Regions from separate parts of the Burkholderia sp. AW33-5 genome, predicted to be linked through region 1. Evidence: predicted binding sites of a transcription regulator. Region 1 holds the regulator's gene; each other region holds the start of a gene.
What was found. The regulator HrcA, encoded in region 1, represses chaperone genes, less so after heat shock. The targets are predictions, from matches to a motif close to TTAGCACTCNNNNNNNNNGAGTGCTAA.
Positions count from the first base shown of each region.

Region 1 (7,605 bases):
AATCTCGACCTCGTCGCCGACGCGCACGTCCTTCGCCGGCTTGACCGCCGCGCCGCCGATCTTCACGTGGCCCTTGTCGACCGCGTCGGACGCGAGCGAGCGCGTCTTGAAGAAGCGCGCTGCCCATAGCCATTTGTCGATGCGCAGCTTCGCACCGGGTTCCGTCGAAATCTTGTAGTTCATCGCGCTCAACTCACCGTTTCGGGCTGCGCGGCCTTCACCGGCCAGCCCTGCAGATTCTCGGCGACGATCTCGCCCACCGCGCCGATCCACGCGGGCGCGCCGTTCAGGCACGGAATCCGGTGGAAGGCCTGACCGCCGCCCGCGATGAATTCGTCGCGTACCTCCATCCCGATCTCCTCGATCGTCTCCAGACAATCGGCCGTAAAACCGGGACAGAACACGTCCGCTCGCCGCACGCCGGCCTCACCGAGTTCGCGCAGCGTCGGCGCCGTGTACGGCTGCAGCCACTCGGCCTTGCCGAAGCGTGACTGGAACGTCACGCGGCACTCGAGCGTCGACAGCCCGAGCGCGGCCATCAGCAGCGCGCCCGTCTGCTGGCACTGTTCATGATAGGGGTCGCCCAGGTCGAGCGTGCGTTTCGGCACCCCGTGAAAGCTCAGCACGAGCTTGTCGCCGGCCGCGAAGTCGGGCCGGCCGTGCTGCGCCCAGTACTGGCGCACCTGCTCGGCGAGCGCATGGATGTAGGCGGGATGGTCGGCATATTGCCGCACCGTGCGCACTTCCGGCTGGTTGCGCATCCGCGCGAGCGCGGCGAATGCGGCATCGAACGCGGTCGCGGTGGTGGACGCCGAATATTGCGGATACATCGGCATCAGCAGCACGCGCTCGACGCCCGCGCGCTTGAACTGCGCGAGTGCCTGCGCAATGCCCGGGCTGCCGTAGCGCATCGCATAGTCGACCGTCACCTGGTAGTCGTTCGATGCGAGCAGGTGGCGCACGCCTTCGGTCTGGCGCTCGGTATACACGCGCAGCGGCGAGCCCTCGGGCATCCAGACGGCCGCATATTTCTTCGCGGACGCGCGGCCGCGCAGCGGCAGGATCAGCGTGCGCAGCAGCACCTGCCAGACGACCTGCGGGATTTCGACGACGCGGGGATCCGACAGGAATTCGGCCAGATAGCGCCGCACCGCGCGCGGCGTCGGAGCGTCGGGCGTGCCGAGATTGATCAGCAGCACGCCGATGCGATGGGCGGCCGCAACGCTCGAAGGCGGTTCAAGATCGAAACGCATGGGCAGGAACGTGCTCGGGGCACGCAGTCGGACGGCCCTCAATTATAGCGGGCCGCCTCGCTCGGGTCGGCTGGCCGTTCGGCCGACTGGCGGCGCACGCGGCGTCGCGGCACGATGGCGGAACGGTATCGGTTCGGGTTATTGCTGGCTCAGCGTGAGCGACAGCAGCCGCGCGGTGATGTCGACGATCGGGATCACGCGGTTGTACGCCATGCGGGTCGGGCCGATCACGCCGAGCGTGCCGACGATCTGGCCGTTCACCTCGTAGGGTGCGGTCACGACGCTCATTTCCTCGATCGGCACCAGCGTCGATTCGCCGCCGATGAAGATCTGCACGCCCTGGGCGTGGCTCGACACGTCGAGCAATTGCAGGAGGCCCGTCTTTTGGTCAAACACGTCGAACAGCTTGCGCAGCCGCGCCATGTCGGACGACAGATCCGCCACTTCGAGCAGGTTGCGCTCGCCGGAAATGAGCACGGTGTCCTCGGTGTCGGGCACCTCGGTGCTGGCCGTCACGGCCGCATGCATCAGCGTGGTCATGTCGCCGCGCAGCTGGTCGATCTCGTCACGCAGGCGGCGGCGCACCTCGTCGAACGACAGCCCGGCGAAATGCGCATTGATGTAGTTGGACGCCTCGGTGAGCTGCGACGGCGAATAGTCGCGCGGCGTCGCGAGCATCCGGTTCTGCACGTCGCCCTCGGGCGTGACGATGATCAGCAGGATGCGCTTGTCCGACAGCCGCATGAACTCGATCTGCTTGAACACGTGGCTGCGGCGCGGCGTCAGCACGACACCCGCGAACTGCGAAAGGTTGGACAGCACGCTCGCCGCGGCGGCCACCACCCGCTGCTGCGGTTCGCCGGCCTGCAGCGTGTTCTGCACCTGGCGCGCGACGGCCTCGGCATCGATCGGCGCCTCGACCGTCAGCATCGTGTCGACGAACAGGCGATAGCCGCGCGGCGTCGGCACGCGGCCGGCCGACGTGTGTGGGCTCGACACGAGGCCGAGCTCCTCCAGGTCGGACATCACGTTGCGGATCGTTGCCGGGCTCAGCTCGAGCCCCGAGTAACGGGACAACGTGCGCGAGCCGACCGGCTGACCGTCGGCGATATACCGTTCGATCAGGGTTTTCAGGAGGGTTCGTGCGCGAGGATCTAGCATGGTGGAAAATTTTAGCGCAACCGCGCGAGCACGGCGAGTGGCCGCGGCCACTGTCGCGCGGGCTGACCGATCCGGCCCCGTCTTCACACAGCCGGTTCTTTTCGTCAACGAGCTATGGTGTAATGCCGGCATGAAAACCGGTAATCAGTTCAATACTGTCGCGCTCGTGGGCCGGAGCAACACGCCCGGCATCGCCGAGCCGCTCGCCACGCTGGCTGGCTGTATCGCGAAGCTCGGCTTCGAGGTCGTGTTCGAAGCCGAAACCGCGCGCGAGATCGGCATCTCCGGCTATCCGGCGCTCACTCCGGCGGAAATCGGCGCGCGCGCGGACGTGGCGGTCGTGCTCGGCGGCGACGGCACGATGCTCGGCATCGGCCGCCAGCTCGCGCCGTACAAGACACCGCTGATCGGGATCAACCACGGGCGGCTCGGCTTCATCACGGACATCGCGGCGGCCGACATGCAGGCGCGCGTCCCGGTGATCCTGTCGGGCAAGTTCGAGCGCGAGGAGCGCTCGCTGCTCGAGGCCCGGATCGTGCGCGACGGCGAACCGATCTACCACGCACTCGCGTTCAACGACGTCGTCGTGAACCGCAGCGGCTTTTCCGGGATGGTCGAATTGCGTGCGTCGGTCGACGGCCGGTACATGTACAACCAGCGTTCGGACGGCCTGATCGTCGCCACGCCGACTGGCTCGACCGCGTACGCGCTGTCGTCGGCCGGGCCGATCCTGCACCCGCAACTCCAGGGCATCGTGCTCGTGCCGATCGCGCCGCATGCGCTGTCGAACCGGCCGATCGTGCTGCCCGACGATTCGAAGATCGCGATCCAGATCGTCGGCGGCCGCGACGTCAACGTGAACTTCGACATGCAGTCGTTTACCGCACTGGAGCTGAACGACACGATCGAGGTGCGCCGCTCGAAGCACACGGTGCCGTTCCTGCACCCGGTCGGCTACAGCTATTACGCGACGCTGCGCAAGAAGCTGCACTGGAACGAACACGCATCGAACGAAGACGACAAGGCGTCCTGACGCACCCGAGCCCGACACCATGCTTCGCCACCTCTCGATTCGCGACTTCGTCATCGTCGCCGCGCTCGATCTCGAATTCGACAGCGGCTTCACCGTCTTTTCCGGCGAAACCGGCGCCGGCAAATCGATCCTGATCGATGCCCTCGCCCTCGCGCTCGGCGAACGCGCCGACGCGAGCGTCGTGCGCGCCGGCTGCGGCCGCGCCGACATCACCGCCGAATTCACGCCGCACGACCGCGTCGCGCGCTGGCTCGACGAACACGCGTTCGACGCCGAGGACACCGTGATGCTGCGCCGCGTGATCGACGCGAACGGCCGCTCGCGCGCATTCATCAACGGCACCAGCGCGACGCTCGCGCAGTTGCGCGAGCTCGGCGAGATGCTGGTCGACATCCACGGCCAGCACGCGCACCAGTTGCTGATGCGCCCCGATGCGCAGCGCGAGCTGTTCGATACGCACGCGGGGCTCGTCGCCGATGCCGCGAACGTCGCACGCGCGTGGCGCGTCTGGCGCGACGCGACGCAGGCGATCGACGCCGCGAAGGCGCACGAGCGCGAACTGCAGCTCGAACGCGAGAAGCTCGCATGGCAGCTCGCCGAGCTCGACAAGCTCGCACCGCAACCGGGCGAATGGGACGAAGTCGGCAGCGAGCACAAGCGCCTGTCGCATTCGGCGAACCTGATCGCCGGCGTGCAGGGTGCGCTCAACGCGCTGTCCGAGGCCGACGACGCGATGCTCCCGCAGCTCGGCGCGATCGTGTCGAAACTGCGCAGCCTGGCCGACTACGACTCGGGGCTCGGCGACGCGCTCGCATCGCTCGAACCGGCCGAGATCCAGCTGCAGGAAGCCGTCTATTCGCTGTCGCACTACGCGCAGCGCCTCGATCTCGACCCGGCCCGGCTCGCGCAGGTCGAGACGCGCCTCGACGCGCTGCACTCGACCGCCCGCAAGTTCCGGCTGCCGCCCGACACGCTGCACGAGGAACATGCGGCACGCCGCGCGCAGCTCGCCGCGCTAGACGCAGCCGCCGATCTCGGCGCGCTCGAAGCCGCGCAGGCCAAGGCATGGGAAGCCTATCTCACCGACGCGAAACACCTGTCGAAGGCGCGCGCGCAGGCCGCGAAGGCGCTCGGCACGGCCGTCACGGCGGGCATGCAGGAACTGTCGATGGCAGGCGGCAGCTTCGAAGTCGCGCTCGTGCCGCTCGCCGACGGCGGCCCGCACGGGCTCGAGCAGGTCGAATTCCGGGTCGCCGGACACCCCGGCGTGCCGCTGCGGCCGCTCGCGAAAGTCGCGTCGGGCGGCGAACTCGCACGGATCAGCCTTGCGCTCGCTGTGATCGCGAGCGCCGCCAGCCCGACGCCGACGCTGATTTTCGACGAAGTCGACACGGGCATCGGCGGCGGCGTCGCCGAGGTGGTCGGCCGCCTGCTGCATCAGCTCGGGCGTGACCGCCAGGTACTGTGCGTGACGCACCTGCCGCAGGTCGCCGCGCGCGGCGACCATCACTTCCAGGTCGCGAAGGGTGCCGACGACCGCGGCGGCACCGTCTCGTCGGTCGTCCCGCTCGACAAGGCGAGCCGGGTCGAGGAAGTCGCCCGCATGCTCGGTGGGCTCGAGATCACCGCGACGACGCGCAAGCACGCGAAGGAAATGCTGGCGGCCTGACGCGGGCACCCGGGTCGCGAATGAAACAAGACCGGTGCATGCGCCGGTCTTGTTTCATCGGCAGCAGCGGCCGCCCGATCGCGCCCGCCCTGCCCCGATAATCCGAACGCTCGATTCGAACGCCCGACTCAAACACCCGTTTCGACCGCGCCGAACACCCGCTCCCACAACGCCGTCACGGCCGCCCGTTCGTCGGCCACCAGCGCCGGATCGACCCGCGCCTTTTCCATCCCGTCGAGCCGCAGCTTGTGCTGCAGCTTCCGGTACTTGCGGTACGCGGCGCCGACACGTTCGGCTTCGTCCTCGCCCATCAGCCCGAACCGGGCCACCTCGCGCAGCAGTGCGATATTGCCGGTGTTGCGGATCAGCTCGGCATCGCTCGACGCATGCAGCAGCACCCAGTACTGGACGATGAATTCGATGTCGACCATCCCGCCGCGATCGTGCTTCAGGTCGAACAGGTCCGTCTGGTTCGGGTGGCCGGCGAACACCTTGCCGCGCATGTCGACGATCTCCTTCGCGAGCACCGCCCCGTCGCGCGGCGTCGTCAGCACCTGCTGGCGGATCGCCTCGAAGTCCGCGCCGATCTGCGTGTCGCCCGCGCTGTAGCGAGCACGCGTCAGCGCCTGGTGCTCCCACACCCACGCGGTGTTCGCGGCGTCTCCCTCGCGCAGCTGGTAGCGGCGGAACGCGTCGAGATCGGTCACGAGCAGTCCGGCCTCGCCGTTCGGCCGCAGCCGCAGGTCGATGTCGAACAGCGCGCCCGCGCCGGTCGCGGTCGTGAGCCACGTGATCAGCCGTCGCGTGAAGGTCGTGTAGACGTCCGCCGAGCGCTCGTCGGGGTCGTCGTACAGGAAGATCAGGTCGAGATCCGACGCGTAGCCAAGCTCCTTGCCGCCGAGCTTGCCGTACGCGATCACCGCGAACTTCGGCACGTCGCGGTGGCGCTTCGCGAGCTGCGACCAGACCACCTCGATCGTCACGTCGAGCACCGCGTCGGCGAGCTCCGACAGACGATCGCTCACGTGCTCGACCGACAGCTGGCCCGCCAGATCGATCAGCAGGATGCGGAACACCTCCGCGTGCTGCGCATGCCGCAGCAGGTCCATCTGCTGCTCGGGGCCGTCGGCGGCCGCCAGGCGCGCACGCAATGCGTCCTTGAACGCCGGCCAGTCGAACGGGCTCGCGATCGCTTCGTCGTCGAGCAGTTCGTCGAGCAGTTGTGGATGACGGATCAGGTAGCCGCCGCCCCAGCGCGTCGCGCCGAGCACCGACAGCACGCGATCGAGCGCGGCCGGATACTCGGTCAGCAGCGCGAGATAGACGCCGCGCCGGCTGACCGTCTCGAGCAGGTCGAACAGCCGCACGATGGTGTCGTCGCGGCGCGCGGCGTCGATCCGCGGCGCGGCCTCGAGCGCGCGCTGCGCAACGCTGTCGAAGCGTTGCCGGCTCTTTTCCGGCAGGCCCGCGTAGCGCGACGACTGCCAGATCGCGCGCAGCCGCGCGAGCACGGTCGCCGGATCGCTGAAGCCGAGGCCGTCGAGGCGCGCGCGCAGCGTGTCGTCTTCGCCGTCGTCGGCGAGCGCCCCGCTCCAGATCCACGATGCGGTGGTGTCCTCGCCCGCCGCGCAGGGGCCGCCGTTCGCCTTGTCGGCAAAGATCTGGTCGAACTGCGCCTCGACGAAGGTGCGGTAGCCGTCGAGCACCGTCATCAGCGCCGCGTAGTCGGCAAAGCCGAGCGACGCGGCCAACGCCGCGCGCTCGTTCGGATCGACCGGCATCGCGTGCGTCTGCGCGTCGTCGCGGTACTGCAGCCGATGCTCGAGCGTGCGCAGGAAGTTGTAGGCGTCGGTCAGGCGCTCGCGCACGTCCTCGCCGATCAGCCCGCGCGCCTGCGCATGGCGCAGCACCGCCAGCGTCGGCCGCACGCGGAATTCCGCATCCTGGCCGCCGCGGATCAGCTGGAACACCTGCGCGCTGAATTCGATCTCGCGGATCCCGCCGCGCCCGAGCTTGATGTCGTCGGCCTTGTCGGGCCGCATCGACGCGCGGCGCGCGGCTTCCTGGCGAATCTGCTGGTGCAGCGAACGGATCGCGCCGATCACGCCGAAGTCGAGATAGCGGCGGTACACGAACGGCTTGACGATCGATTCGAGCTGCGACTCGAGCCGCCGCGCCGCGTCGCTGTCGCCTTCCGACACGAGCCGCCCCTTGATCCACGCGTAGCGCTCCCATTCGCGCCCCTGCACGTAGAAATATTCCTCGAGCATCCCGAGGCTGCACACGAGCGGCCCCGAATCGCCGTTCGGGCGCAGCCGCATGTCGACGCGAAACACGTAGCCGTCGGCCGTGACTTCGGACAGCACGCCGATCAGGCGCCGGCCGAGCCGCGTGAAGTATTCCTGGGTGGACAGCGGCGAGCGCGTGCCGCCGGCCGTCTCGCCGTCGTCCTCGTAGACGAAGATCAGGTCGATGTCGGACGACACGTT
Region 1 covers NZ_JBSAXA010000007.1:86,829-94,433, reverse strand. Annotated here, with positions in the region: gene ACV22V_RS14460 (RNA-binding S4 domain-containing protein) at 1-183, opposite strand, end outside; gene hemH (ferrochelatase) at 189-1,253, opposite strand; gene hrcA (heat-inducible transcriptional repressor HrcA) at 1,392-2,414, opposite strand; gene ACV22V_RS14445 (NAD kinase) at 2,545-3,447, shown strand; gene recN (DNA repair protein RecN) at 3,467-5,116, shown strand; gene glnE (bifunctional [glutamate--ammonia ligase]-adenylyl-L-tyrosine phosphorylase/[glutamate--ammonia-ligase] adenylyltransferase) at 5,245-7,605, opposite strand, start outside.

Region 2 (7,605 bases), 140 kb from region 1:
ACGGCGTGCAGCGGGTGGCGATCGTCGGCGGCAGCTATTTCTTTCGTCCGAGCCACGTGATCGTCCGCGCGCACGTGCCGGTCGAACTCACCGTCTCGGCCGAGCCGGGCGTCGTGCCGCACAGTTTCAAGATCGACGCGCCGCAGGCCGGCATCGCGGTGCATACCGAGCTGGGCACGACGCCGCGCACGTTGCGCTTCACGCCGACGGCGCCTGGCCGCTTCGCCTACTATTGCACGCATCGGCTGCTGTTCCTGCGCAGCCATCGCGAGCGCGGAATGGAAGGCGTGCTCGACGTCGAGGCGGCGCCGTGATCGCCGCGTTGCTGGCCGCGAGCCTGATAGGAGCGAGCATGACAGCCGATCCCGTGACCATCGCGCAGACGCATTTCGACCAGGTCCATTCGTACCGCGCGACGATCCGCTCGTCCGCGCGCAGCGGCGAGCATGCCGAATTCCACTATGCCTACCTGAAACCCGGTTTCGTCCGGATGGACTTCGTGTCGCCGCATCACGGCGCGGTGCTCGCGTACGACCCGGGCAACGGCAAGGTGCGGCTGCGTCCGTTCGGCGAGCATGCGCTGCCGGCGCTGACGCTGTCGCCGTCCAATCCGCTGCTGCGCGACCGCAGCGGCCATCGCGTCGACCGTTCGGACGTCGGCGTGCTGCTGCACAACGTGCATGCGCTGCAGCAGGGCGGTGCGACCGTGACGGAAGGCAAGGAAAACCTCGGCGGCCGCTCCACGCTGCGCGTATCGGTGACGGGCGCGCCCGCGCATGTGGTCGACGGCGTGCACCGCTATCGTCTGTGGCTGGACACCGAGGACGGCTTTCCGCTGAAGGTCGTCAGCTTCGCGGACGACGACGGCGCGCCGCTCGAAACGGTGACGCTCGACGACGTCGAGATCGACGTCGCGTTTCCCGCCCGCTTTTTCTCGCCCTGATCGCGTTTTTGACCCCGATTCTGATTCGCGCCGGAGGCAGCATGGCGGAATACCGGTTTTCGACGACGTGGCGCGTGGACGCGCCGCTCGCGGCTGTCTGGGACGCGATCTACCAGGTCGATCGCTGGCCGGACTGGTGGAAGAGCGCCGTGCGGACCGTCGAGATCGAGCACGGCGACGCGGGCGGCGTCGGCGCGCTGCAGCGATACACGTGGAAAGGCGCGTTGCCGTACCGGCTGACCTTCGACATGCGCGTGCTGCGCGTCGAACGGCCGCATGTGCTCGAAGGCCGCGCGAGCGGCGCGATCGAAGGCGACGGCCGCTGGTCGTTCGCCGGCGACGGCGCGCGCACCGTCGTGCGCTACGACTGGCACATCCGCACGCGCGAGCGCTGGATGAACTGGCTGGAGCCGATCGCGCGCCCGCTGTTCGCGTGGAATCACGACGTCGTGATGCGCGAAGGCGCGAAAGGCCTCGCGCGGCTGCTCGGCGCGACGGTCGAGACCGACGGCCGGACGTTTCAGCCGGTCGCGGGCTGTCCGGACATGTGACGATCCCGTGGCCGCGGTTTGTGCCCTTGGCACGTCCGCGCAGCCTTGTTCATGCGATGCCGGACGACCGCGGGAACTCGGTGCTCGCCCCGTGTCGCAATTGGGGCGAGGTCGGGATATCCCGTATCTCGTCCGCGCCCGGTGTGCGGAATCGATGTTTATGTGATTGTTTTTAATGAAATTTTTCAATCAATCCCCGTTTTTCCATCGTTCCGCCCCGCACGAAAAAACCTCCGGCTCCCCTTCTTGAATTTGTCAAAACCCGTCCATATAATTAGCACTCGCTGCACGAGAGTGCTAACAATTCTCTGCCGGGCGACCCGCCGGGCAGATTCCCTAAGCGTTCTTCAATCTCAGTCAAGAGAGGAGTGAATATGAACCTTCGTCCTTTGCACGATCGCGTGATCGTCAAGCGCCTGGATCAGGAAACCAAGACCGCCTCGGGCATCGTGATCCCCGACGCAGCAGCTGAGAAGCCGGATCAAGGCGAAGTCCTGGCCATCGGCCCGGGCAAGCGCGACGACAAGGGCGCGCCGATCGCGCTCGACGTGAAGGTCGGCGATCGCGTGCTGTTCGGCAAGTACGCTGGCCAGACCGTCAAGGTCGACGGCCAGGAGCTGCTGGTCATGCGTGAAGAAGACATCATGGCCGTGGTCAACGCGAAGTAAGCGTCCACTGACGGTACATATTCTCAAGAATTCAAGGAGTTAGAAGATGGCAGCTAAAGACGTCGTATTCGGCGATTCCGCCCGTTCGAAGATGGTCGAAGGCGTGAACATTCTCGCCAACGCAGTCAAGGTCACGCTGGGTCCGAAGGGCCGCAACGTCGTGCTCGAGCGCAGCTTCGGCGGCCCGACGGTCACCAAGGACGGTGTGTCGGTCGCGAAGGAAATCGAGCTGAAGGACAAGCTCCAGAACATGGGCGCGCAAATGGTCAAGGAAGTGGCTTCCAAGACCAGCGACAACGCAGGCGACGGCACGACGACGGCAACCGTCCTCGCGCAATCGATCGTTCGCGAAGGCATGAAGTACGTCGCATCGGGCATGAACCCGATGGACCTGAAGCGCGGCATCGACAAGGCAGTCGCAGCGGCTGTCGACGAGCTGAAGAAGATCAGCAAGCCGTGCACGACGAATAAGGAAATCGCACAGGTCGGCTCGATCTCGGCGAACAGCGACACGTCGATCGGCGATCGCATCGCTGAAGCGATGGACAAGGTCGGCAAGGAAGGCGTGATCACCGTCGAAGACGGCAAGTCGCTCGCCGACGAACTCGACGTCGTCGAAGGCATGCAATTCGACCGCGGCTACCTGTCGCCGTACTTCATCAACAACCCGGACAAGCAAGTCGCCGTCCTCGACAACCCGTTCGTGCTGCTGCACGACAAGAAGGTGTCGAACATCCGTGATCTGCTGCCGGTGCTCGAGCAAGTCGCGAAGGCTGGCCGCCCGCTGCTGATCATCGCTGAAGACGTCGAAGGCGAAGCGCTCGCAACGCTGGTCGTCAACAACATCCGCGGCATCCTGAAGACCGTTGCGGTCAAGGCGCCGGGCTTCGGCGATCGCCGCAAGGCCATGCTGGAAGACATCGCGATCCTGACCGGCGGTCAAGTCGTCGCGGAAGAAACCGGCCTGACGCTCGAGAAGGCAACGCTGGCAGAACTGGGCCAGGCGAAGCGCATCGAAGTGGGCAAGGAAAACACGACGATCATCGACGGCGCAGGCGAAGCCGTGAACATCGAAGCGCGCGTCAAGCAAGTTCGCACGCAAATCGAAGAAGCGACGTCGGACTACGACCGTGAAAAGCTGCAAGAGCGCGTGGCCAAGCTGGCCGGCGGCGTGGCAGTGATCAAGGTCGGTGCTGCGACCGAAGTCGAAATGAAGGAAAAGAAGGCACGTGTCGAAGACGCACTGCACGCAACGCGCGCAGCTGTGGAAGAAGGCATCGTGGCAGGCGGCGGCGTTGCGCTGATCCGCGCTCGCACCGCGATCGCAGGCCTGACCGGCGCGAACGCCGACCAGAACGCCGGCATCAAGATCGTGCTGCGCGCAATGGAAGAGCCGCTGCGCCAGATCGTCACGAACGGTGGCGAAGAAGCCAGCGTCGTGGTGGCGGCAGTTGCTGCAGGCACGGGCAACTACGGCTACAACGCAGCAACGGGCGAGTACGTCGACATGGTTGAAGCCGGCGTCGTCGACCCGACCAAGGTCACGCGCACCGCACTGCAGAACGCAGCTTCGGTTGCAGGCCTGCTGCTGACGACGGACGCAGCTGTCGCAGAACTGCCGAAGGAAGACGCACCGATGCCGGGCGGCATGCCGGGCGGCATGGGCGGCATGGGCATGGACATGTAATCGACTTCGGTCGATGGTGTCCGGAGCGCGCAGCGATGCGCGTTCCAGCCAAAGAAAAAGACCCGCAGCGATGCGGGTCTTTTTTTATGCGCGCGAAAAGGGACGGACGCGGGACGGACATGCCGCCCCGAAGCGAGCACAGGCCGCGCAACGGCGGCGCAGGGCCGCCGCGCGGCGTCAATGCCGGGCGATTCGCGGCGAGCTTTTGCTGCTTTCCGTCACCGGACGCCCGCCTTCCTCGTCGTTGCTGCGCGCCCAGAAGAACCGGTCAGGCAGGTACGCGCCCATGCCGGGCCGGAACGCGTCGCGGACGGCCTGGTACAGGTATTCCTGCGCCTCGCGCACCGCTTCGGGCGGCTCCTGGCCGTTCGCGAGCAGTGCCGCGATCGCCGCGCCGAGCGTGTCGGTGATGCCCATCAGCCGGTGCGGCGAGCGATCCCACATATCTTCGCGAAGCTGGCCTTCCTCGCCGTACAGCGTGTTGACGAGCCGGTGCGAGCCCGTTTCCGACGACAGGATGTATTCGCAGCCCTGCGACAGCAGGTGCGACACCGCCGCGTCGAGATTCGGCGCCTCGGCATCGCCGTCCGGCTGCGCGAGCGCGATCAGCGTCGCGTGGTCGGCGACCAGCAGCGTCGTCTGCGGCGCGAGCAGGTCGGCGATCGATTCGCGCAGGTCGTCGGCGGCGAGCACGTGCTCGTCGTCGAGCGTGAAGTCCGGTGCGAGCACGAGCGGCACGCCGTCGTAGTCGGCGACCACTTCCGCGATCGCGCTCACGACTTCCGCGCGCGTCGCGGCGCCGATCTTGAACGCGGCGACCGGCATGTCCTCGAGGAGCATGCGCGCCTGGGCGGCGACGACATCGGGATCGAGACCGGTCACTTCGTCGCAGGCGGCGGAGTCGCGCACGGTGTAGCCCGTCAGGACGGACACGCCGTGACAGCCCATGCTCGCCAGGGTCATCAGATCGGCTTGGAGGCCGGAGCCGCCGGTGGGATCGGACAGGCCGAAGGTGAGGACGATCGGAGGGGCGTTGCTGGACATGTAAAAATGGGGCAAGAAAAAAACGGGGAAGCGACAGAGCTGCGGACGGCGAGGCGAATCGGGCGTTTGGGCCCCGTGTTGCCCGGCAGGCCGCACTTTTCAGCCATTATGCGGCGGAATCCGGCCCGCACGACGGAATTTTTAGCGCAGCGCAACGTAGTCGTCGGACTCCAGTGCGATTGCTAGGCAGTCCGGCCCCGACACGGTACCATCATGGCTCCCGAATTTACCGACTTTTCCCCGACGCGGCTTAAGATGGAATACAAGAGCTGGATGTGCCTGATTTGTGGCTGGATTTATGACGAAGAAGCCGGGCTGCCCGAAGAGGGCATCGCCCCGGGCACGCGCTGGGAAGACGTCCCGATCAACTGGACGTGCCCCGAATGCGGCGCTCGCAAGGAAGACTTCGAGATGGTCCAGATCTGACCGGACCTTGGCCCACGGACACACCGCTTCGGCCTCGCGGTTGCCCGGCGCTTGCGCGCCGCGGCCGACGCGAGCGACTTGACGATGACAGGCGCGCGTGTCCATGACGTCCGATCCGGCGAACGTTTCCCACCCTGACGCACTGCCCAACCCGCGTGGCGGGGCCGTGCGCGCGGCCGACGCGTGGCTCGCGGCGGCCGCCGATGCATTCGAGCAGCGGGACGATGCGGCCGCGCCGCTGTCGGCCGCCGCGGCCGTGCTGGCGGAGGCCGGCTGGCTGCCGGCCGCCCGTTTCGCCGGGCAACTGGCCGCGGCGGTGCCGCTGGTCGCCGCCGAACCGGCTTCCGCCGCCTGGCGTCTCGCGCTGAGCGATTTCCGCGCGGCGGTCGAACGCCACAATCTGCGCGAGCTGGCCTGCTCGCCCATCCTGTTCGAACATTTCCGGGCGCTGCGTGCGCAAAGCGCGGCCGACCTGCACGCGAGCGTGCCGCTCGACGTGCTGGCGCTCGTCGGGCGCGCGACACCGCCGGCGACGCTGCGCGCGCTGCCCGACGCATTCGCGAGCCGGGCGCGGGCCCGATACGAGCAGGCGCTGCTCGACGTGCTGCGCGCGCCGCACGGCACGCCGGACGCGGCGCTCGACGAACTCGACACGATCCTGACCGCGCTGGCCGACGGCGCGCCGTACGATTTCTGGCGGCTCGCCGCCGCGTGCCTGCGCGCGCTGCGCGCCAGCGCCGCGCCCGAACTGAAGCGTTTCCTCGCACGCACCAACCTGCTGCTCGGCGAGCACGCGCAGGGCAGGCGCAGTGCGCCGCCGGCGCTCGTGCGCGAAACGGTTGCGCTGCTGTGGCGCGATTTCGCGCTGTTCGGCGCAGCCGCGGAAGACGTCGCGCTCGTCGACGTGCTGCACGACTATGGGCTGACCGTGGACTGGCACGTCGCCGGCACGCCCGCGTCCGAGGCGCTGTGGGAGGCCGACGCCGCGCGCGCCGAGCGTGATGCGGTCGCGGCGGCGCCCACCCGCATGCTCGGTGTCGTGACCGTCAACGCCCATGCGTATGAGGATTTCCTGCAGACGGCCGACGCATCGATGGCCGATCTGGCCGTCGATCCGGCCGCGGCCGATGCGGGGGCCGCATGGCGCGCATCCGCGGCCGCCTACCGGGTCGGTACGGCCGCATGCGCGCTCGGGCTCGGTCATGCGGCGCTGCTGGCCGACACGCTCGGGCTGGCATGGCGCCGTGCCGCGCACGGCATGCCGCTCGCCGAAGGCGGGCTCGACGCACACGCCCGCGCGTCCGACATGCTGCGCGCCGCGCTGCTGAAGATCGCCGCGGGGGTGGCGCCGCCGGATCTGACCGCGGCGTCCGGGGCGCTCGGCGCGGCGCTCGGCCGGACCTGATGCGCAACGGGGCGCGACCTCGGCGGCAGCCCTTGTCGCACGGGCCGGCAACACGCTGCCGACAGCACCCGCGCGCGTGTTAGAGTGCCGTGTGATCCGCGCGCGTCGTTGCCAGCGTCGCGCGGCGTTGCTTGTTGATCGCGGCCCGGTCAGGTCGCGGCGTCTTTGCTAAAATTCAAACCATGTCAAAGCCTTCCGATCGCATCAATCTCACCAACCAGTTCCTGATCGCCATGCCGAACATGGCGGATCCGACGTTTTCGGGAACGGTGGTCTATCTTTGCGATCACAGCGAGCGCGGCGCGCTCGGCCTCGTCATCAATCGTCCCACCGACATCGACCTCGAATCGCTGTTCAACCGCATCGACCTGAAGCTCGACATCGAGCCGCTGCTGCACATCCCCGTGTACTTCGGCGGCCCGGTCCAGACCGAGCGCGGCTTCGTGCTGCACGAGCCAGTCGAGGGCGCGAACTACAACTCGTCCATGTCGGTCGAGGGCGGGCTCGAGATGACGACGTCGAAGGACGTGCTCGAGGCGGTCGCGACGGGCACCGGCCCGAAACGCTTCCTGCTGACGCTCGGCCATGCAGGCTGGGGCGCCGGTCAGCTCGAGGAAGAAATTTCCCGCAACGGCTGGCTGACCGTGGCCGCCGATCCCCGCATCGTGTTCGACACGCCGGCCGAGGAGCGCTTCGAAGCCGCGCTTGGCCTGCTCGGCGTCAGCTCGTCGATGCTGTCCGGCGAAGCAGGGCACGCATGAGTGGCGCGAGCGCGCGCGATGCGACGCTCCTGGCGTTCGACTATGGCGAGAAGCGGATCGGCGTCGCGATCGGCAATGCGCTGACGCGCTCGGCCCGCGCCCTCGTCGTGATCCCCAACC
Region 2 covers NZ_JBSAXA010000007.1:223,785-231,389, forward strand. Annotated here, with positions in the region: gene ACV22V_RS15010 (quinol oxidase) at 1-314, shown strand, start outside; gene ACV22V_RS15015 (LolA family protein) at 311-943, shown strand; gene ACV22V_RS15020 (SRPBCC family protein) at 985-1,494, shown strand; gene groES (co-chaperone GroES) at 1,869-2,162, shown strand; gene groL (chaperonin GroEL) at 2,209-3,849, shown strand; gene ACV22V_RS15035 (hydroxymethylpyrimidine/phosphomethylpyrimidine kinase) at 4,027-4,893, opposite strand; gene ACV22V_RS15040 (rubredoxin) at 5,149-5,319, shown strand; gene ACV22V_RS15045 (hypothetical protein) at 5,423-6,724, shown strand; gene ACV22V_RS15050 (YqgE/AlgH family protein) at 6,907-7,485, shown strand; gene ruvX (Holliday junction resolvase RuvX) at 7,482-7,605, shown strand, end outside.
Region 2: the regulator HrcA is predicted to act here: its motif matches at 1,769-1,795, upstream of groES (co-chaperone GroES).

Region 3 (7,605 bases), on a different contig from region 1:
CGCCGGCCGTGATCAGCCACACCTGGTTGCCTTCCCACGTCGCGCCGACCGTGTTGACGATGATGCGGCGTTCCTCGTCGGTCTTGCCGAGGAACGGCAGCAGCGCGGTCGCGCCCATGTCGAAGCCGTCGGTGACGGCGAAGCCGATCAGCAGCACGCCGACGAGCAGCCACCAGATCAGCTTGAGAGTTGCATAGTCCATAGCGATTCCTTGTTCGGTTTCAGGTGCGCGCTCAGGCCGACGCGTGCTCGCCGGCGGCCGCCAGCTCGTGGTGATAGCGGCCGGTATGCAGCGAGGACGGGCCGAGACGCGCGTACTTGAACATCAGCTTGATCTCGATGACGAACAGTGCCGTGTAGAACGCGATGAAACCGGCGAGGCTCAGGTACAGGTCCGTCGACGTCAGGCTGGACGCGGACAGATGCGTCGGCAGGATGCCCGCGATCGTCCACGGCTGGCGGCCGAGCTCGGCGACGACCCAGCCGAATTCCGCGGCGAGCCACGGCAGCGGGATCGCCCACACTGCATAGCGCAGGAACCAGCGGCGGTTGTCCTGCAGCAACTGCCGGCGCGCGCAGAACCAGAACGCGGCGACGAAGGTCGCGAGGAACAGGAAGCCGAGGAACACCATGATCCGGAACGAGAAGAACACGGGCGCGACCGGCGGGATCGTCTTCTTCGCGGCGGCCTTGATCTGCTCCGGCGTCGCATCGACCACGTTCGGCGTGAACTGCTTGAGCATCAGCCCGTAGCCGAGATACTGCTTGTGCTGATCGAACAGCGCGCGGGTCGCGTCGCTCTTGTCGCCTTCCTTGATCTTCTGCAATGCGCCGTACGCGACCATCCCGCTCTGGATGTGTTCCTCGCTGTGCTTCGCGAGCTCGCGCAGGCCGATCACCGGTTCGTCGATCGAGCGTGTCGCGATCAGGCCGAGCGCGTACGGGATCTTGATCGCGTAGTCGGTGCGCTCTTCCTTCTGGTTCGGGATGCCGATCAGCGTGAACGATGCGGGTGCCGGCTGGGTTTCCCATTCCGATTCGATCGCGGCGAGCTTCATCTTCTGCACTTCGCCGGTCGTGTAGCCCGATTCGTCGCCGAGCACGATCACGCAGAGCGTCGACGCGAGACCGAAGCCTGCCGCGACCGCGAACGAGCGCAGCGCGAAGTCGGTGTCGCGCTTCTTCAGCAGGTACCACGACGAGATGCCGAGCACGAACATCGCGGCCGTCACGTAGCCGGCCGACACGGTGTGCACGAACTTCACCTGGGCGACCGGGTTGAACAGCACGTCGAACAGGTTCGTCAGCTCCATGCGCATCGTCTGGTAGTTGAACTCGGCGCCGACCGGATTGTTCATCCAGCCGTTCGCGACGAGGATCCAGAGCGCGGACAGGTTCGAACCCAGCGCGACGAGGAACGTGACCAGCAGGTGCTTGACCTTCGACAGGCGGTTCCAGCCGAAGAAGAACAGGCCGACGAACGTCGATTCGAGGAAGAACGCCATCAGGCCTTCGACCGCGAGCGGCACGCCGAAGATGTCGCCGACGTAGTGCGAGTAGTACGACCAGTTCGTGCCGAACTGGAATTCGAGCGTGATGCCGGTCGTCACGCCCATCGCGAAGTTGATCCCGAACAACTTGCCCCAGAACTGGGTCATGTCCTTGTAGACCTGTTTGCCGGTCATCACGTAGACGGCTTCCATGATGACGAGCAGCCAGGACAGGCCGAGCGTCAGCGGCACGAACAGGAAGTGGTAGAGCGCCGTGATGCCGAACTGCAGACGCGACAGATCGACGACTTCGCTACTTATCATGGTGGTCTCCCTCGGTAGATGCAGGCGCCGGCACCGAGAGCAGCTTCTCGGCGACGACGGCAGGCGGCAGCGACATGTGCTTGGCCTGCGGATGATTGAAGAATGCGTATTTGAGCGACATCAGGAGGATCAGCTTGACGATCACCACCAGCGTGATGTCGCGCATGAGGGTCGGCCCGCGCGCCCACGCGGCGATGCGTGCGCGCCAGCCGAGCGTGCCGGCGGCCTGCGGGGGAGGCGGCGCAGGCTCTTTATTGATCGAGATCAAGGCGATTATCCTGAATCGATTTACGTGGGTTTTGGGGCGACTCTACGTCGGATTTATGACGGCAGTTAAGCTGTTTTAATCCTTTTAAGCCGACATGCCAATTTTAAAATGCCGGCTTTCCGATGCCGAGTGTTGCGCTGCGGCAGACCGTCGCGAAGCACGTGTCGAAACTTGATGCAGATCAAGGTTATGCGGAAGGGGGCGGAATTCGCCCGATACCCGATCAATAAGGTCGATTAATACGGGGTGATCGAGGCCAAAACATAGACGAAAAAAAACCGCTGCCGGGTGGGCAGCGGTTTTGGGTAAGGCGCTCTAAATCGCGGAGTTACGCGTATTCGGCGAGTGCCGTGCGCATCTTCTTCATGGCGCTCGCTTCGATCTGGCGGATGCGTTCCGCCGATACGCCGAACTCGGCCGCGAGATCGTGCAGCGTCGAGCCGCCCGAGCCGTCGTCGTCGACGTTCAGCCAGCGCGCCTCGATGATCCGGCGGCTGCGTGCGTCGAGTGCCTCGAGCGCCTGCGCGATGCCGTCCGTCTGCAGCATGTCGCGCTGACGCGCGGCGAGCACGGCGGTCGGCTCGTTGTGCGAATCGGCCAGATAGGCGATCGGTGCGTACGACTCCTCGCCGTCTTCCACTTGGCCCTCGAGCGCGATGTCGCCGCCCGACAGACGCGTCTCCATCTCGGTCACGTCTTCGCGCTTGACGTTGAGCTCCTGCGCGAGGCCGTCGATTTCCTCGGGCGTCATCGCCTGCATGCTCTTCTTGTGGCTGCGCAGGTTGAAGAACAGCTTGCGCTGCGCCTTCGTCGTCGCGACCTTCACCATCCGCCAGTTGCGCAGGATGTACTCATGGATCTCGGCCTTGATCCAGTGGATCGCATACGACACCAGGCGCACGTTTTGCGCCGGGTCGAAACGTTTCACGGCCTTCATCAGGCCGATGTTGCCTTCCTGGATCAGGTCGCCGTGCGGCAGGCCGTAGCCGAGGTAGTTGCGCGCGATCGACACGACGAGCCGCAGGTGCGACAGCACGAGGCGGCGTGCCGAGTCGAGGTTGTTGTCTTCGCGGAATTCGGTCGCGTACTGGCGTTCCTCTTCGGCGGTCAGGAGCGGGATCCGGTTGACGGCCTGGATGTACGCGTCGATGTTGCCGAGCTGGCCCGACAACATCGATTGAGTCGCGAGCGCCAGCGAGCCTGCCGATTCGGCCTTGGCCGGCGTCGGGCTCAGGGTGTTCGGAAGGGTCAGGGCGTGGCTCACTAAAAAACTCCTTTGGAATCAGGGACAAACCCCTGGTCTCGGATGAGATTCCGGGGCCCATCTTAGCACTCCCGTAATCCGAGTGCTAATTCCTTAGAGGGGGTGCGGGCATCCAAGTTCCCGGTTCTCTATCGAACTTGTCGAGTCGATAGTCTAATTTGCGACCGGAGTGGCCGGTGGAAGTTCCGTAAGTTGTTGTTTCTGATAGTAATCAGTAGACGGTTTCGATTTTTGTAGTTTTGGAAGCAAACAATTTCGCTTCGTGATGCCGATTCGAAAAGTCCTTTACCATACCATTCAGTTCGCTCGGGCCCGGCCGCTGCGGCAAGGCTCCATTCAACCCACGAAGTTGGAGTGTCTGATGAACAATAAGAAGAATTGCCGGCCCCGTAGTCGGCTTGCGCTGCATGCGCTGCTGGCGGCGTCGCTGCTGGGCGGATCGGGTGCCGCGTTCGCGGATCGATGGGGAATCCAGGCGGGCGGCGGGTTTTCCGATCGCCACGGGATCGACAAGGCCGATCTCGGCGTCGTGTGGGATCCGGGCTGGAACTGGTGGGAAATCGGCGGCTGGCACTTCGCGTTCGTGATGGAAGGCCACGCCGGCTACTGGCACACGGGCGGCAATGTTCATGGCAGCATCGGCGAATTCGGTGCGACGCCGATGTTCCGCTTCATCAAGAGCGCGGGGCAGGTGCGGCCGTTCATCGAGGCCGGCGCCGGCATCCGCTTCCTGACGTCCCCGACGATCTCCAACAAACTGTCGCTGGCGACGTCGTTCCAGTTCGTGGACGTCGTCGGCGTCGGCGCGCAGTTCGGAGAACGGCAACAGTATCAGCTCGGCTACCGTTTTCAACATGTGTCTAACGCGGGTATCAAAGAGCCGAATCCTGGTATAAATTTCCACCAGTTCTACGTGCAGTACAACTTCTGATCCGCACGCCCGCGCACGGCGGGCGCGTTGCCGAGGAGTCAGGCGATGGCGAAGGTGGTCGATGCGATTCGCGCGCTCGAGCGCGATCGGTTCCGGGCGATGGTCGACGGGGACGGCGAGGCGCTCGAGGCGCAATTGTCGGACAAGGTGTTCTTCGTGCACACCAACGGCAAACGCGAAACCAAGCAGCAGTTCATCGACGCCATCGTCGCCGGCCGCCGCCGCTATCGTCAGATCGAAATCCAGTCGCAGGACCTGCTGCCCGTCGGCGACGCAACCTGCGTCGTCACCGGGCGCGCACTGATCGAGATGGAAACGAACAACGGCGGGCTGGTGTTTCCGATCGCCTATACCGCCGTCCATACCCATGAGCAGGGGCAGTGGCGCCTGCTGGCGTGGCAGGCGACGCGGTGCGCGACCGAGACATGAGCGCGCGTGGCGCTCCTTTTCGTGTCCCGACCGAGGCGGCCTTCTGGGCCGCTTTTCATTGCCCGTGCGGCGCGGATCGCGCGGCGCACGGGCGGTCACGCACCGCTCGCTGACGTTCGAACCCTGAAACGAAAATCTGCCGATCAGGCTGCCGCACGGCGGTCGGCGCACTGCCAGGCCGAGCGGTTGATCGCGCTGACGACCGCGTCGAGCGCGGCGCTTGCCGCATCGGCGTGCACGCCGACGCCATGCCGCAGCGGTGCATCGCCGACCCGGCAGCCGACCGATACCGCAATTCGTCCGTCCCTCGTGCGCGCGTGTTCGCACGAGGCGACGTCGATCGTCGCGCCGGCCGCCGTCGCGAAGGCCGCGGCCGTGCGTTGCACGACGTCTTCGGGTGTCGCGCCGGCCGGCGGCGCGCCCGCGATGTCGCGGTTCTGCCAGCGTGCGGCGTCGCCGTGGCGCGCGGCCGGGCCGTCGGTCTTGAAGAATTCGCGGGCGAACAGCGCGCAGATCGCGTCGCCGGTCACTTCCTCGCCGGACGTGTCGGCGAGCGTCTGCACCGCGTGGCTGAATTCGATCTGCACGCGCCGCGTCGGCGTGAAGCCCATCCCGCGTTCGAGCAGGAACGTCGCGCCGCCCTTGCCGGACTGACTGTTCACGCGAATGACCGCGTCATAGCTGCGACCGAGGTCGGCCGGGTCGATCGGCAGATACGGCACTTCCCACACCGCGTCGGGGCGCTGCTGCGCAAAGCCCTTGCGGATCGCATCCTGGTGCGAGCCCGAGAACGCGGTGAACACGAGGTCGCCCGCGTACGGATGACGCGGATGCACCGGAATCTGGTTGCAGCGCTCGACTACGCGGCGCACCGCGTCGATGTCGGAGAAATCGAGGCCCGGATCGATGCCCTGCGTATAGAGGTTCAGCGCGAGCGTGACGAGATCGACGTTGCCGGTGCGCTCGCCGTTGCCGAACAGGCAGCCTTCGATGCGGTCGGCGCCCGCGAGCAGCGCGAGTTCCGCGGCCGCGACCGCGGTGCCGCGATCGTTGTGCGGATGCACGGACAGCACGATGCTGTCGCGATACGCGAGGTTGCGGTCCATCCACTCGATCTGGTCGGCGAACACGTTCGGGCTCGCGGCTTCGACGGTCGCCGGCAGGTTGACGATCATCTTGTGATCGCGGGTCGGCCGCCACGCCTGCGCGACCGCGTCGCACACTTCGCGCGCGAACGTCAGCTCGGTCATGCTGAAGGTTTCCGGCGAATACTGGTAGGTCCAGTGCGTGTCGGGGCGGGCCGCCGCGTGTTCCTTGATGAGTCGCGTGCCCTCGACCGCGAGCGCCTTCACGTCGTCCTTCGACATCCCGAACACGATGCGCCGGAACGACGGGCAGATCGCGTTGTACAAGTGCACGATCGCGCGCGGCACGCCTTCGAGCGCGTCGAAGGTGCGCGCGATCAGGTCTTCGCGCGACTGCACGAGCACTTCGATCGTCACGTCGTCGGGAATGCGCTTGTCGTCGATCAGCTTGCGGACGAAATCGAAGTCGGTTTGCGACGCCGACGGAAAACCGACTTCGATTTCCTTGAAACCGATCGCGACCAGCATGTCGAAGAATTCCAGCTTCTGTTCGATGCTCATCGGCTCGATCAGCGACTGGTTGCCGTCGCGCAGGTCGGTGCTCATCCAGACCGGCGCACGCTCGATGGTGCGGGTCGGCCAGCGGCGGCCATTGATGCGGACGGGCTCGAACGGACGGTACTTGTCTTGCGGGTTGCGCTTCATCTTCTGGACCTCGGGTCTCAAGTCGCGAGCGAAGACGGGCGGCATGGGCGACGGGTGGCGCTGCCTCGCACCGTGGCGCGGCAAACGCGCTGCGGATGCGGATGATCTTCGCGAATCGGCCGACGGATAGACGGACGAATGCTGACGACTTCGGGTTGTAAAAACTGCGAGAAGGGTGCTGCGAGGAACTGCAGGGAGGGACCGTGCGGACAGCACACGGCGCTAAGACAGCCTTAGGCTAGTCGTAGCGATAGCGACCGCGCTAGGCGGCCGGAGGTAATTCGGAGGGTGTTCGGAAAGGAACGCATGGCGACAACTCTATGCCAGGATGCGTGCGCGTGTCAAATGGTCGGTCGAAAGGCCGGTGCGGCGGCGTGCCGGCCCGGGATGCCGGTCACGGTGCGAGCCGGGCGATTCGTACGATCGTCTCGACCTGCCGCGCAAGCGCGTCGGGTACCGGAATTTCGCCGCGCAACACGGCGTCCGTCCACGCGGCCGTGGTTGCCGCGTCGCGCGATTCGGGCAGCGCGACGGGCGGCGCGTCGCTCGACGAGCGCTCGGGCTCGATCATCGTGTCGCATACGCCGTCGTGCAGCCAGTCGACCTGCACCTGGCGCCGCGTGTCGGCCACCGCTTCGCCTTCCGTGCCGCGCGCGAGCAGCGCGCCGCCGAGTGCGGCGTCCGGATGATCGCGGAACAGTTGCGCGAGGCTGTCGCGGTACGGCGGATGCGTGTAGTTGACGAGCCGCAACCCGGCCGGCGCGAACGGCTGCAGGATCTTCACGAGCGTGTGCGTCGAGTTGCGCACGCCGAGCACGCCGCGCAGCGACAGCAGACGCGCGATGCGCGGCGCCAGCGCGGCGATGGGCGCGAACGCGACGCGGCGTTCCGCGAGCATGTCCTCGATCGCGTCGTGCGACGTCGACGGCGGGATCGACAGCGCCGAGAAGATCTCCGCGCTCGTCACGCGGCCCGGATCGCGCTCGACACCGTGCACGAGCACCGGCACGCCTTCGCGCGCGAGCAGCAGTGCGAGCAGCGGCACCAGGTTCGGCTGCTTGCGCGCGCCGTTGTAGCTCGGGATCGACACCGGGCGGAACGCGGCATCC
Region 3 covers NZ_JBSAXA010000006.1:173,876-181,480, forward strand. Annotated here, with positions in the region: gene cydB (cytochrome d ubiquinol oxidase subunit II) at 1-202, opposite strand, end outside; gene ACV22V_RS13665 (cytochrome ubiquinol oxidase subunit I) at 234-1,814, opposite strand; gene cydP (cytochrome oxidase putative small subunit CydP) at 1,804-2,082, opposite strand; gene rpoH (RNA polymerase sigma factor RpoH) at 2,411-3,346, opposite strand; gene ACV22V_RS13680 (acyloxyacyl hydrolase) at 3,708-4,277, shown strand; gene ACV22V_RS13685 (nuclear transport factor 2 family protein) at 4,323-4,706, shown strand; gene leuA (2-isopropylmalate synthase) at 4,850-6,496, opposite strand; gene ybiB (DNA-binding protein YbiB) at 6,891-7,605, opposite strand, start outside.
Region 3: the regulator HrcA is predicted to act here: its motif matches at 3,409-3,435, upstream of rpoH (RNA polymerase sigma factor RpoH).